DNA from 4 places in the Yersinia intermedia genome. Region 3 is predicted to be linked to each of the others. Evidence: predicted binding sites of a transcription regulator. Region 3 holds the regulator's gene; each other region holds the start of a gene.

Region 1 (3,207 bases), 2.2 Mb from region 3:
GAATCCAGAAGTATTGGTTGCGCTGAACCCTAAATGGGCAATAGGTTTCTTTACTGAATATAAATCCGTATCGTTTTATGCGCTTGGTGCAGTCGTACTGGCGATCACTGGGGTGGAAGCCTTATATGCAGATATGGGTCATTTTGGTAAATTCCCTATTCGTTTAGCCTGGTTTACCGTGGTTTTGCCCTCATTAGTACTGAACTATTTTGGTCAGGGCGCGTTATTGCTGAAAAATCCTGAAGCCATCAAAAACCCCTTCTTCTTATTAGCCCCCGACTGGGCATTGATTCCGCTGTTAATTCTGGCAACCCTGGCGACCGTTATTGCCTCGCAGGCGGTTATTTCCGGTGTATTCTCGCTCACCCGGCAGGCGGTTCGCCTGGGCTATTTACCGCCAATGCGGATTATTCATACCTCCGAAATGGAGTCTGGCCAGATATATATCCCGGTCATTAACTGGACTCTCTATCTGGCGGTGGTATTGGTTATTGTCGGCTTCGAGCGTTCCAGTAACCTGGCGGCCGCGTACGGTATTGCCGTAACCGGTACCATGGTGATAACCAGTATTCTATTCTGCATCGTGGCATTGAAAAACTGGCACTGGAATCGGGTATTTGTCGGTGCCTTACTGGTAATTTTGCTGATTATCGATGTCCCGATGTTCTCTGCCAATGCGTTGAAATTGTTCTCCGGTGGTTGGTTACCAGTGTCACTGGGGCTGGTGATGTTTATCATCATGACGACCTGGAAAAGTGAACGTTTTGGTTTGCTACGTCGTATGCATGAACACGGCAATTCACTGGAAGCGATGATTGCTTCATTGGAGAAATCACCCCCAGTGCGGGTTACTGGTACTGCTGTGTATATGTCGCGCGCAATGAATGTCATTCCTTTCGCGCTGTTGCATAACCTTAAACATAATAAAGTGTTGCATGAACGGGTTGTGCTACTGACATTGCGAACTGAAGATGCGCCTTATGTGCACAATGTGAATCGGGTTACTATCGAGCAACTCTCCCCGACGTTTTGGCGGGTGGTGGCCAGTTATGGTTGGCGTGAAACACCGAATGTGGAAGAAATCTTCCATCGCTGCGGTCTGGAAGGTTTGCCATGCCAGATGATGGAAACCTCATTCTTTATGTCCCATGAGTCGCTAATCCTTACCAAGCGGCCGTGGTACCTGTTCTTGCGCGGTAAGTTATTTATTGCGCTCAGCCGGAATGCGCTGCGTGCAGCAGATCAGTTTGAGATCCCACCGAATAGGGTAATCGAGCTAGGAACGCAGGTAGAGATTTAACCTGAAAGGCCGTTATGATTAACGGCCTTTTTTGTGCCTACTATTCCTCTTTTCCCAATGTGCAGCGAAACGTTTCGATGGCGATCACAATTTTATCAAATTGGATTTGCCTTCTGCTGCTATTTTTCTAAACTCAGTATCAGCGAAACGTTTCGCTGTTGGAGTAGAAAATGAAAAAAGGCGCATTACTTAATTCTGATATTTCCGCTGTTATCTCCCGCCTGGGTCATACCGATCAGGTTGTGATAGGTGATGCGGGGCTGCCAATACCGGCAACCACCACACGTATCGATCTGGCACTGACACGAGGCGTCCCTGGATTTCTTCAGGTTCTTGAGGTGGTAACGCAAGAAATGCAGGTTGAAAGTGCAGTCTTAGCGGAGGAGATCGTTAAAAATAATCCGCAACTCCATGAAGCGTTACTCGCACAACTATCACAACTTGAGCAACACCAGGGAAACCAAATTGTTTTGCGTTATATCAGCCATGAGGCTTTTAAAGAGCAAACCAAACAAAGCCGGGCAGTGATCCGTAGCGGGGAATGTTCCCCCTTTGCTAATATCATTCTCTGCTCCGGCGTAACCTTCTGAGGCATTTATGCAACCTTTGCTGCAACTTAAAGGAATTGATAAAGCCTTTCCCGGCGTTAAAGCACTCTCCGGTGCCGCACTGAGTGTCTATCCTGGCAGGGTGATGGCACTGGTAGGCGAAAATGGCGCCGGAAAATCGACCATGATGAAAGTGCTGACCGGCATTTACAGTAAGGATGCTGGCAGCCAGTACTTTATGGGTAAAGAAGTGGTGTTTAATGGCCCAAAAGATTCGCAGGAAGCGGGCATTGGCATTATCCATCAGGAACTTAACCTGATCCCTCAATTAACTATCGCAGAAAATATCTTCTTAGGGCGTGAGTTTGTTAATCGTTTTGGCGGCATCGATTGGAAAAAGATGTATGCCGAAGCCGATTTACTGCTGGCGCGCCTTAATATCAGTTACAGCAGCCATCGGCTGGTGGGCGAGCTTTCCATTGGTGATCAGCAAATGGTGGAAATCGCCAAAGTGCTGAGCTTTGAATCCAAAGTGATCATTATGGATGAGCCAACCGATGCACTCACCGACACTGAAACCGCCTCTCTGTTTAATGTGATTAAAGAACTAAAAGCGGAAGGTCGCGGGATTGTTTATATCTCTCACCGGCTAAAAGAGATTTTTGAGATTTGCGACGACGTCACAGTATTCCGTGATGGGCAATTTATCGCCGAAAAACCGGTTGATAGTCTGACTGAAAACGCACTGATTGAGATGATGGTGGGCCGTAAGCTGGAAGAACAGTACCCGCGCTTGAATATACCCCGTGGTGAAAAGCGTTTGCAGGTCAAACAGCTCTGCGGTCCGGGCGTGAAAGATGTCAGTTTCACTTTATACAGTGGCGAAATTTTAGGGGTTGCCGGTCTGATGGGGGCTGGTCGCACCGAGCTGATGAAAATCATCTATGGCGCGCTACCGCGTAAATCAGGTTTTGTGATGTTGGATGGCCGCGAAGTTGTAACCCATTCACCACAAGATGGCCTGGCAAATGGCATTGTCTATATTTCCGAAGACCGTAAACGGGATGGTTTAGTACTCGGAATGTCAGTTAAAGAAAATATGTCTTTGACTGCGTTGCGTTATTTCAGCCGTTCAGGTGGTTCGCTTAAGCACGCTGAAGAGCAGCAAGCGGTATCGGATTTCATTCGTTTATTTAATATTAAAACGCCTTCCATGGAACAACCGATTGGTTTGTTATCCGGTGGTAACCAGCAGAAAGTGGCTATCGCACGCGGTTTAATGACCCGGCCTAAAGTGCTGATCCTTGATGAACCTACCCGTGGTGTTGATGTTGGGGCTAAAAAAGAAATTTACCAGTT
Region 2 (3,207 bases), 920 kb from region 3:
ACATCCGGCCAGCATAGTGCTGAACAAACTCCGCACTGAGAATGCGCATATAACCGGCTAACACCAGTAAATCAGGTTGATAGTGGTCAATGGCTTGCGCCAATGCCAAATCAAAACTGGCGCGGTCAGCATAGGACTTGGCATCCACTGCATGGTGGGGAATACCCGCCAATTCAGCACGTTCCAACCCATAAGCATCAGGGTTATTACTGAATACGGCACTGATGGTGCCTGAAATACGCCCTTGTTGTTGGGCGTCGATCAACGCTTGTAGATTACTGCCCTGGCCGGAGAGCAAAACCACGATCTTTTTCATATACCCTTCGTACTTGAAGCTGCAGGTTGAGTCAGCAATGTTATGGATTGATGATGACTTGCTCTGCACCGTCAGTCGCCGCAGCAATCACACCGATTTTCCAGGCTTTCTCACCGGATGCAGTCAGTAACTCAACGGCAATATCAGCCAGTTCTGCTGGGAGCACAACCACCATGCCGACACCGCAGTTAAAGGTGCGATACATTTCGTGGCGGCTGACATTGCCGGTTTGTTGCAACCAACTAAATACCGCGGGCCACTGCCAGCTAGCTTCGTCGATAACCGCTTGAGTCCCTGCGGGTAATACCCGTGGGATGTTTTCCCAGAAGCCGCCGCCAGTCAGGTGAGCAATAGCATGAATATCAAGCTGCTCAATCAGGCTGAGAATGGATTTAACGTAGATTTTGGTCGGTTCAAGCAAATGGTCAGCCAGTGATTTACCGCCCAACTGAGTTTGCTCAGGATTGGTATTGCTGACTTCCAGAATTTTGCGTACCAGTGAATAACCATTGGAGTGTGGGCCGCTGGCACCTAAGGCAACCAACGCATCACCCGGTGTCACTTTGCTGCCATCAATGATTTCAGACTTTTCAACTACACCAACGCAGAAACCGGCAACGTCATAATCTTCACCGTGGTACATCCCCGGCATTTCTGCGGTTTCGCCGCCAACCAGTGCACAACCTGATTGTTTACACCCTTCGGCGATACCGGTAATCACACTGGCGGCAGTCTCCACATCCAGTTTACCGGTAGCGAAGTAGTCAAGGAAGAACAGCGGTTCAGCACCCTGAACCACCAGGTCATTGACACACATAGCTACTAAATCGATACCAATGGTATCGTGACGTTTCAGGTCCATCGCCAGGCGCAGCTTAGTGCCCACGCCGTCGGTGCCTGAGACTAAAATAGGTTCACGGTATTTTTGCGGCAAAGCACACAGGGCACCGAACCCGCCCAATCCACCCATCACTTCTGGGCGACGAGTCTGTTTAACCACACCTTTTATGCGATCAACAAGGTCATTACCGGCATCGATATCTACGCCTGCGTCTTTATAGCTGAGAGAGGTTTTGTTGGTCACTGCGAGGTCCCCACGGCGGTTGGCTGTTTGAGCTTATCCCTTCATCCTTGAAGCCGCAGGGTTAGCACCGTTCACTTACTCGAATCACTTACTTGAGTGAGCTTATCGAGATGTGTTCGCTTGCTGCCTACCTGCAACTCCAATTATTTTGGGTATTAGGAATAAAACGCGATAATTCTAACAGCGCAGGCAAACGTTTGCGAGTAGCTTGTGATATCACGCTGATTTTTAGCTTTCTTGACTTAAGATTGATTTTCTATTGATCTGAATCAGGCTATTCATTGTGGCGTTCAAAAAAAAAGGCGGTATAATCTCGCGATTTTTTTGGCCGTCAACCGCCTAACCAGGAGAAAAATAATGAAGATCGTTGAGGTGAAACACCCGCTAGTAAAACATAAACTTGGTTTGATGCGTGAGAATGATATCAGCACGAAGCGTTTTCGCGAGTTAGCGTCTGAAGTAGGGAGTTTGCTGACTTACGTGGCAACCGCCGATCTGGAAACTGAGAAAGTTACCATCGAGGGTTGGAACGGGCCGGTAGAGATTGAGCAGATTAAAGGTAAGAAAATTACGGTGGTGCCGATTCTACGTGCCGGTTTAGGTATGATGGAAGGGGTGTTGGAGAACATACCGAGTGCCCGCATCAGCGTGGTGGGTGTCTATCGTGATGAAGAAACATTAAAACCGGTACCGTATTTCCAGAAACTGGTTGCCGATATCAACGAACGTATGGCGTTGGTTGTTGACCCTATGCTGGCAACCGGTGGTTCGATGATTGCGACTATCGATTTGCTGAAGAAGGCGGGCTGCCAGAGCATTAAAGTGTTGGTATTGGTTGCCGCACCGGAGGGTATCAAAGCGCTGGAAGAAGCGCATCCAGACGTAGAGCTGTATACCGCCGCCATCGATCAGTGCCTGAACGAACACGGTTACATCATCCCAGGTTTGGGTGATGCCGGGGATAAGATTTTCGGAACAAAATAACTGATGATAGCCGACTCGATAGTCGGCTTTTTTTTGAATAACTTTTAGCAAAATCATTTTTAAACACACCATTAAGAGGATAGAGAAATGAGCCGTCGCACCATCGGTGTCAGCGAGCGTCCACCGCTGCTCCAGACGATCCCCCTGAGTTTTCAACATTTGTTCGCCATGTTTGGTGCCACCGTTTTAGTTCCTATTCTGTTTAAAATTAACCCGGCGACGGTGCTGCTGTTCAACGGTATCGGAACCTTGCTCTATCTGTTCATTTGTAAGGGAAAGATCCCAGCTTACCTCGGTTCAAGTTTTGCGTTTATCTCACCGGTACTGCTGTTATTACCTTTGGGATACGAAGTTGCCTTGGGTGGTTTCATCATGTGCGGCGTGCTGTTTTGTCTGGTGGCGCTGATTGTGAAAAAAGCCGGGACGGGTTGGCTGAATGTGCTGTTCCCGCCCGCGGCGATGGGGGCGATTGTTGCCGTTATCGGCCTTGAGTTAGCTGGCGTTGCTGCGGGTATGGCCGGATTATTGCCTGCCCAAGGTGTGACAGTAGATTCAACCACTATCATCATTTCAATGGTGACGTTAGGGGTAACCATTCTGGGATCGGTGCTGTTCCGTGGCTTCTTCGCCATTATCCCTATCTTGATTGGTGTGTTGGTTGGCTATGCTTTGTCATTCGTGATGGGGGTGGTTGATTTAACCCCAATTAGTCAGGCCCATTGGTTTGCCTTACCGACGTTTTATACCCCACGTTTTGAATGGTTCGCTATTTTGACCATCTTGCCTGCGGCGCTGGTGGTTATTGCTGAACATATCGGTCACT
Region 3 (3,207 bases):
CTTGGAACCGCAGAGGTGCTAGTTGCCGCGCCAATGACGTTGGCTAAATTATAATTTTTGCAGGCAAAACTTCTGTTACTGAAAATTAATTGCGGTGGGCATTCTATCGATGAGAAATTCGGTTGTGAAACGCTAATATTTGCGCCATGCTGTTAAAAATTTTGATAGCAAATTTGTGATGGAAAAGGTGAAAAACAATGTGGTCTGAATATTCACTGGATGTGGTGGACGCAGTAGCCCGTACCGGGAGTTTCAGTGCTGCTGCGCAAGAATTGCACCGCGTGCCGTCTGCGATTAGTTACACGGTGCGTCAGTTGGAAGAGTGGCTGGCCGTCCCGCTGTTTGAACGGCGTCATCGCGATGTGGAATTAACCGAAGCGGGTGTGGTTTTTATTAAAGATGCTCGCGATGTTATCAAAAAAATGAATAACACACGCCGCCAATGCCAACAAGTGGCGAATGGTTGGCGTGGGCAGTTAAATATAGTGATAGATAAAATTGTTAAGCCACAGCGTAGTCGCCGCTTAGTGTTGGATTTTTATCGACATTTTCCTGATATTGAGCTGCGGGTACGCTATGAAGTCTTCAACGGTGTGTGGGATGCGCTGGTGGAGGGGCAGGCGGAAATGGCCATAGGTGCTACCCGCGCGATCCCCGTCGGTGGGCGATTTGTTTTTCGCGATATGGGTTTTTTAAGTTGGCATTGTGTGGTGAGCATCGATCACCCTTTAGCCCGGTTAACTGGGCCACTTAGTGATAATCAGTTACGGCCTTATCCCTCACTCTGTCTGGAGGATACCGCCCGCAACCTACCTAAGCGTGACACCTGGACTTTAGCTAACCAGCAGCGATTGGTGGCTCCAGACTGGGCAACGGGAATCGACTGCCTGTGTGCGGGGTTATGCATTGGAATGGTACCAGCGCACATGGTGTCGCCGTTGATTGAACAAGGGAAGTTAGCGGCATTGACGTTGGTAGAACCGCTGCCCGATAGCCCATGTTGTTTGGCGTGGCAGCAGAACAACCACTCGCCCGCATTGGCCTGGCTACTCGAGTATTTGGGTGACAGTGTCACGCTGAATGCTGAGTGGCTGAAAGATGACGGTGAATTATCATTCAATGAGCAAGAGGTGATTGCGCGAACTTAGCACCGGTAGCGTTGCATGCTACCGGCGAAAGAGCATTAACGGCGGTAGTCGCGGAACGGGCCATCGGCAACGGAGCGGCGCTCAACCAGTTTAGGATGTACCTCAATGGTCTGCGGATCTTCACGTTTGCTGACAATACGATCAAGTAACATGGCAAAGGCGGTTTCACCCAAACGCTCTTTTGGCTGGTGAATCGTGGTCAGTGCTGGCGAGAAATAGCGAGCATTACGCACATTATCATAGCCGATCACCGAAATATCTTGTGGTACCCGTAGGCCCAACTCATCAGCAGCACATATTGCACCCATGGCCATAATATCGCCGCCACAGAATACCGCTGTTGGGCGATGCTTTTGTGTCAGAATTTGATGCATTGCTTTATACCCGGATTCAGGCTCGAAATCCCCTTGCACCACCCATTCATCACGCAGTGTGATATTGGCCTCTTCCAACGCTTTCAGGAAGCCCTGATGGCGACCACCACCGGTATTACGGGCTAACTGACCAGGGATAGCACCAATGTCACGGTGACCGCGCTCAATCAGGTAACGGCCCGCTAAATAGCCACCTTCAAAGGCGTTATCAATAATAGAGTCAGTAAAATCGCCACGAGCCGTACCCCAATCCATAACGACCATTGGGATATTACGATAATCCTCTAACATCCCTAGCAGTTGTTCAGGATATTCTGAACACATCACCAGCAGCCCATCGACACGTTTTTGCGCCAACATCGCCAGATAGGCTTTTTGTTTGTCCAGATTATTATGAGAATTACATAAAATCAGGGTGTAACCCTTGCTGTAACAACTGTTTTCGACGGCTTCAATCACTTCAGCAAAATAAGGTGCTTCACTGGATGTTGCCAGCAAACCAATTGATTTGGTGTGATTGACTTTCAAACTGCGAGCCACAGCGCTGGGCGAATAATGCAGTTCTTTAATGGCAGCCCACACGGCAGCCTTCGTGTTTTCGGCGACGAAACGAGTTTTGTTGATAACGTGCGAAACGGTGGTGGTGGACACACCCGCGTGTTTGGCCACATCTTTAATCGTTGCCATAAAAAGAATGACTCCTAAGCTTACCGGTTACAGTAGGGTAAGTATTATGTTAATCGTTTGCCTGCAATACTCGAAAACCACTCAGACACAAACACGATATTAGGCTGGGAAGTTGAATCAGCGGGTTGTCTGAAAGTATTTATTGGACGTTATTAGTCGGTATGCAGTTATGAACTGCGAATTTTGTCTGATCTGGAGGAAAAGTGAAAGGGGTAATCAAAGTTATAAAGTGCGTAATGAGCACAAGATTTTTTTTCTGAACTGTGGGAAAATAATTTAACACACTAACTATGTGCCTTTATCTTACTACAAACTAACCGGCTAAGGAGTTTTTATGGATACCAATCTGAAAATGTCGCTGATTACGACTGTTGGTGCGCTGGCGATGATTATTGTCTTTAGCTTCGTGGCAGTAATGAATTAATTGAGCCGCTTGCCGGTGTGAAGTGATAAGTAGGGCGGGTAAACCCGCCCTTAATTATTGTTACGAGTAATGCGCCGGTCTGTTGTCGCCGTATCAGGCTAAATTTTTCTCAACGAAAGACCAGTTAACCAGTGCCCAGAAGTTCTCCAGGTATTTTGGTCGCGCATTGCGGTAATCAATGTAGTAAGCATGTTCCCACACATCGACAGTTAACACCGGTTTATCAGTGGTGGTCAGTGGTGTTGCTGCATTAGATGTACTGACAATCGCCAGCGTGCCATCTGCTTTTTTAACCAGCCAGGTCCAGCCAGCGCCAAAGTTTTTTACTGCCGCATCAGTAAACTGTGCTTTAAATTCAGCAAAAGAACCAAATGACTGATTAATAGCATCGGCAACCTTACCCGTAGGTTCGCCACCACCATTAGGTGACAGGCAATGCCAGTAGAAGGTGTGGTTCCAGACTTGGGCCGCATTGTTAAATACCCCACCATTAGAGGTTTTTACAATCTCTTCCAACGTCTTACCCGCAAACTCCGTGCCTTTAATCAGATTATTGAGGTTAACCACATAGGTG
Region 4 (3,207 bases), 1.0 Mb from region 3:
ATGACTGCTTCATCATTGATGTTATCCAACACATCACACATCCAGCCAGCCAGTTCGCGAGATTCCGCTTCTTTGAAGCCACGGCGGGTAATTGCCGGGCTACCGATACGCACGCCTGAAGTCACAAACGGGCTTCTCGGATCGTTAGGTACGCTGTTTTTGTTCACGGTAATATTTGCACGGCCCAAGGCGGCATCGGCGTCTTTACCGGTGATATCTTTATCCACCAGATCCAACAGGAACAGGTGGTTCTCAGTACCGCCAGAAACCACTTTATAGCCGCGATCCTGGAACACTGACACCATCGCTTTGGCGTTTTTAACTACCTGATGCTGGTAAATTTTGAACTCTGGTTCCATGGCTTCTTTCAATGCTACTGCTTTACCGGCAATAACATGCATCAATGGACCACCCTGGTTGCCAGGGAAAACAGAAGAGTTCAGTTTCTTGTACAGGTCTTCATCACCGCCTTTCGCCAAAATCAGGCCGCCGCGTGGGCCAGCCAGGGTTTTGTGCGTGGTAGTGGTAACGACATGTGCATGTGGAACTGGGTTAGGATAAACGCCTGCAGCAACCAGACCTGCTACGTGAGCCATATCCACAAAGAACCATGCGTCGATGCTGTCAGCAATTTCACGCATTTTTGCCCAATCAACGATACCGGAATAAGCAGAGAAGCCACCGATGATCATTTTTGGTTTATGAATTTCGGCCTGACGCGCCAGATCTTCATAATCAATCTGACCAGATTCATCGATACCGTAAGGCACGATATTGTACAGTTTACCGGAGAAGTTAACCGGTGAGCCGTGGGTCAGGTGGCCGCCATGGGCCAGATTCATCCCCAATACAGTATCACCGGGTTGCAGCAATGCAGAGTAAACAGAGACGTTTGCCTGGGAACCGGAATGTGGCTGGACGTTGGCGTAATCGGCACCGAACAGCGCTTTAGCACGATCAATAGCCAATTGCTCAACAACGTCAACGTACTCACAACCACCGTAGTAACGCTTGCCTGGGTAACCTTCAGCATATTTATTCGTCAACTGAGAACCTTGCGCCTGCATAACGCGCGGGCTGGTGTAGTTCTCAGAGGCAATCAGTTCAATGTGCTCTTCCTGGCGCACCACTTCTTGCTCCATTGCATGCCATAAATCTGCATCATAATCGGCAATGTTCATTTCACGCTTTAACATCCGGCTCTCCTGACTTAGCTAACAAGTTATACCTAGTGGGCTACCCGTTTGGGTTCTAGCCCACAGTGTAAACTGTTTTCCCCCCGGTAAGATAGGTCTTGACAGAGGTTTTTACGCAAACGATTGGCTCCAGACGGTGTAAGGCTTTGAGCTGTTCAGACTTCATCCAATGCAACGGAATTATCCTCATATTCAACATGTGATTTTTTCACATTCTGTGAACTAACCCGTAAGAGTAATCGCTTATAAGTAGAATCTACATTTACAAATTAGGGCACAATCTATAAGATGCATTTAAAATGCATGTATTAATTTACACACAATAATACCCAACGTAATTCGCGTTGCAGCAAGGTCGCAAGCAACGGGCTCGTAAAGGCGAAGCCTGTAGATGGGCTAAGTAACGAGAGCAGGCTAACACTGCTGTGGCGCCAAGTACCAAGGGAATAAGGAGCACACCATGCTAGATAACCAAACCATCGCCACCGTTCAATCCACCATCTCGCTACTTGCCGCCACTGGCCCCAAACTCACTGCACACTTTTATGATCGCATGTTCGGGCACAACCCCGAGCTGAAGCACATTTTCAATATGAGCAATCAGTTTAATGGTGATCAGCGTGAGGCTCTGTTTAATGCGATTTGTGCCTATGCAGCCAATATCGATAATTTGGCGGCTCTACTTCCCGCCGTTGAGCGTATTGCCCAAAAACATACCAGCCTGAATATTCAACCAGAGCACTATGCCATTGTCGGTCATCATCTCATCAGTACGCTGGATGAAATGTTCTCCCCCGGCCAGGAAGTGTTAGATGCCTGGGGTAAGGCCTATGGTGTGCTGGCGGATGTTTTTATTCAGCGAGAAAGTCAGATTTATCAACAGGGGGAGGCCAGCACCGGTGGCTGGCGCACCTTGCGCCGTTTTCGCATCATCAAAAAAGAGATGCAGAGCGAGGTGATTTGCAGCTTTGTGTTAGCGCCGCAAGACGGTGGCCCTGTGCTAGATTTCAAACCGGGGCAATATCTGGGGATTTATATTGAAGATGAGCAACTTGAATATCAAGAAATCCGCCAATATTCCCTGACAGCAGCACCCAACGGTAAGACTTACCGTATTGCAGTGAAACGTGAAGAGCAAGGCACCGTTTCTAACTATTTACACCAACAACTGCACGAAGGGGATAGTGTGCGTATCGCTCCTCCTCGTGGCGATTTCTTTCTCGATATCTCACCAGAAACGCCTGTTGCACTGATTTCCGCTGGTGTAGGCCAAACCCCAATGTTGAGTATGCTCAATACCCTTCATGATAAGCAGCATGCTGCATCAATACATTGGCTGCATGCTGCTGAAAATGGCCGAGTACACGCATTTGCCAATGAAGTCGCGGCTATTGCACAGAATATGCCTAATCTTAGCCGCCACGTATGGTACCGCGCGCCCACCGCTCAGGATATTGCCGGTGAGGATTACCACAGCCAGGGGCTGATGGATCTCAGTTCACATCAGTGGCTGGCAGCCGATCCCAATAGACATTATTATTTCTGTGGCCCGCTGGCATTTATGCAATTTGCTGGCCAGCAGTTATTGGCGCAAGGGATCGCACCTGCACATATTCATTATGAATGTTTCGGCCCACATAAAGTCATATAATTATTGAGTTTCTCATGGAGAGGCCGCCGCGCCTCTCCTGCATTTCCGTTCAAAAAACACCTCTAATTATTACGTTTAAATTTGGCGCAATGTGATGTGTATCACATATATCCTGACTCATTATTGCCACGATGATACATTGGACAAGTGTGTCAATATCTATACAACTGAAAATTATCCGTATGGCTAAAATTACCCTCTTACTATTTATTACCCGCTAACATCATTAACTATCGGGTGAAATAAGGCTGAATTGACCTACCATGAGTAAGAAATTCATAAAAAAGGAAGGGTTGGCATTGGTATCAATAGCGCGCTATTTAATTGGTGAGCGCTCTGGTAATCGGCTTAAAACCATTG

What was found. Region 3 encodes PurR, which represses purine synthesis genes. Its sites were predicted from a motif close to CANGCAAACGTTTGCNTG; they were not measured.
Positions count from the first base shown of each region.
Region 1: the regulator PurR is predicted to act here: its motif matches at 1,441-1,458, upstream of rbsD (D-ribose pyranase).
Region 2: the regulator PurR is predicted to act here: its motif matches at 1,587-1,604, upstream of purM (phosphoribosylformylglycinamidine cyclo-ligase).
Region 4: the regulator PurR is predicted to act here: its motif matches at 1,309-1,326, upstream of glyA (serine hydroxymethyltransferase).

Region 1 covers NZ_LR134116.1:4,734,161-4,737,367, forward strand. Annotated here, with positions in the region: gene kup (low affinity potassium transporter Kup) at 1-1,300, shown strand, start outside; gene rbsD (D-ribose pyranase) at 1,471-1,890, shown strand; gene rbsA (ribose ABC transporter ATP-binding protein RbsA) at 1,898-3,207, shown strand, end outside.
Region 2 covers NZ_LR134116.1:1,292,893-1,296,099, forward strand. Annotated here, with positions in the region: gene purN (phosphoribosylglycinamide formyltransferase) at 1-316, opposite strand, end outside; gene purM (phosphoribosylformylglycinamidine cyclo-ligase) at 357-1,400, opposite strand; gene upp (uracil phosphoribosyltransferase) at 1,758-2,384, shown strand; gene uraA (uracil permease) at 2,472-3,207, shown strand, end outside.
Region 3 covers NZ_LR134116.1:2,212,341-2,215,547, forward strand. Annotated here, with positions in the region: gene punR (DNA-binding transcriptional activator PunR) at 198-1,148, shown strand; gene purR (HTH-type transcriptional repressor PurR) at 1,184-2,209, opposite strand; gene cydH (cytochrome bd-I oxidase subunit CydH) at 2,544-2,633, shown strand; gene sodB (superoxide dismutase [Fe]) at 2,727-3,207, opposite strand, start outside.
Region 4 covers NZ_LR134116.1:1,199,497-1,202,703, reverse strand. Annotated here, with positions in the region: gene glyA (serine hydroxymethyltransferase) at 1-1,196, opposite strand, end outside; gene hmpA (NO-inducible flavohemoprotein) at 1,657-2,847, shown strand; gene yhfZ (GntR family transcriptional regulator YhfZ) at 3,111-3,207, shown strand, end outside.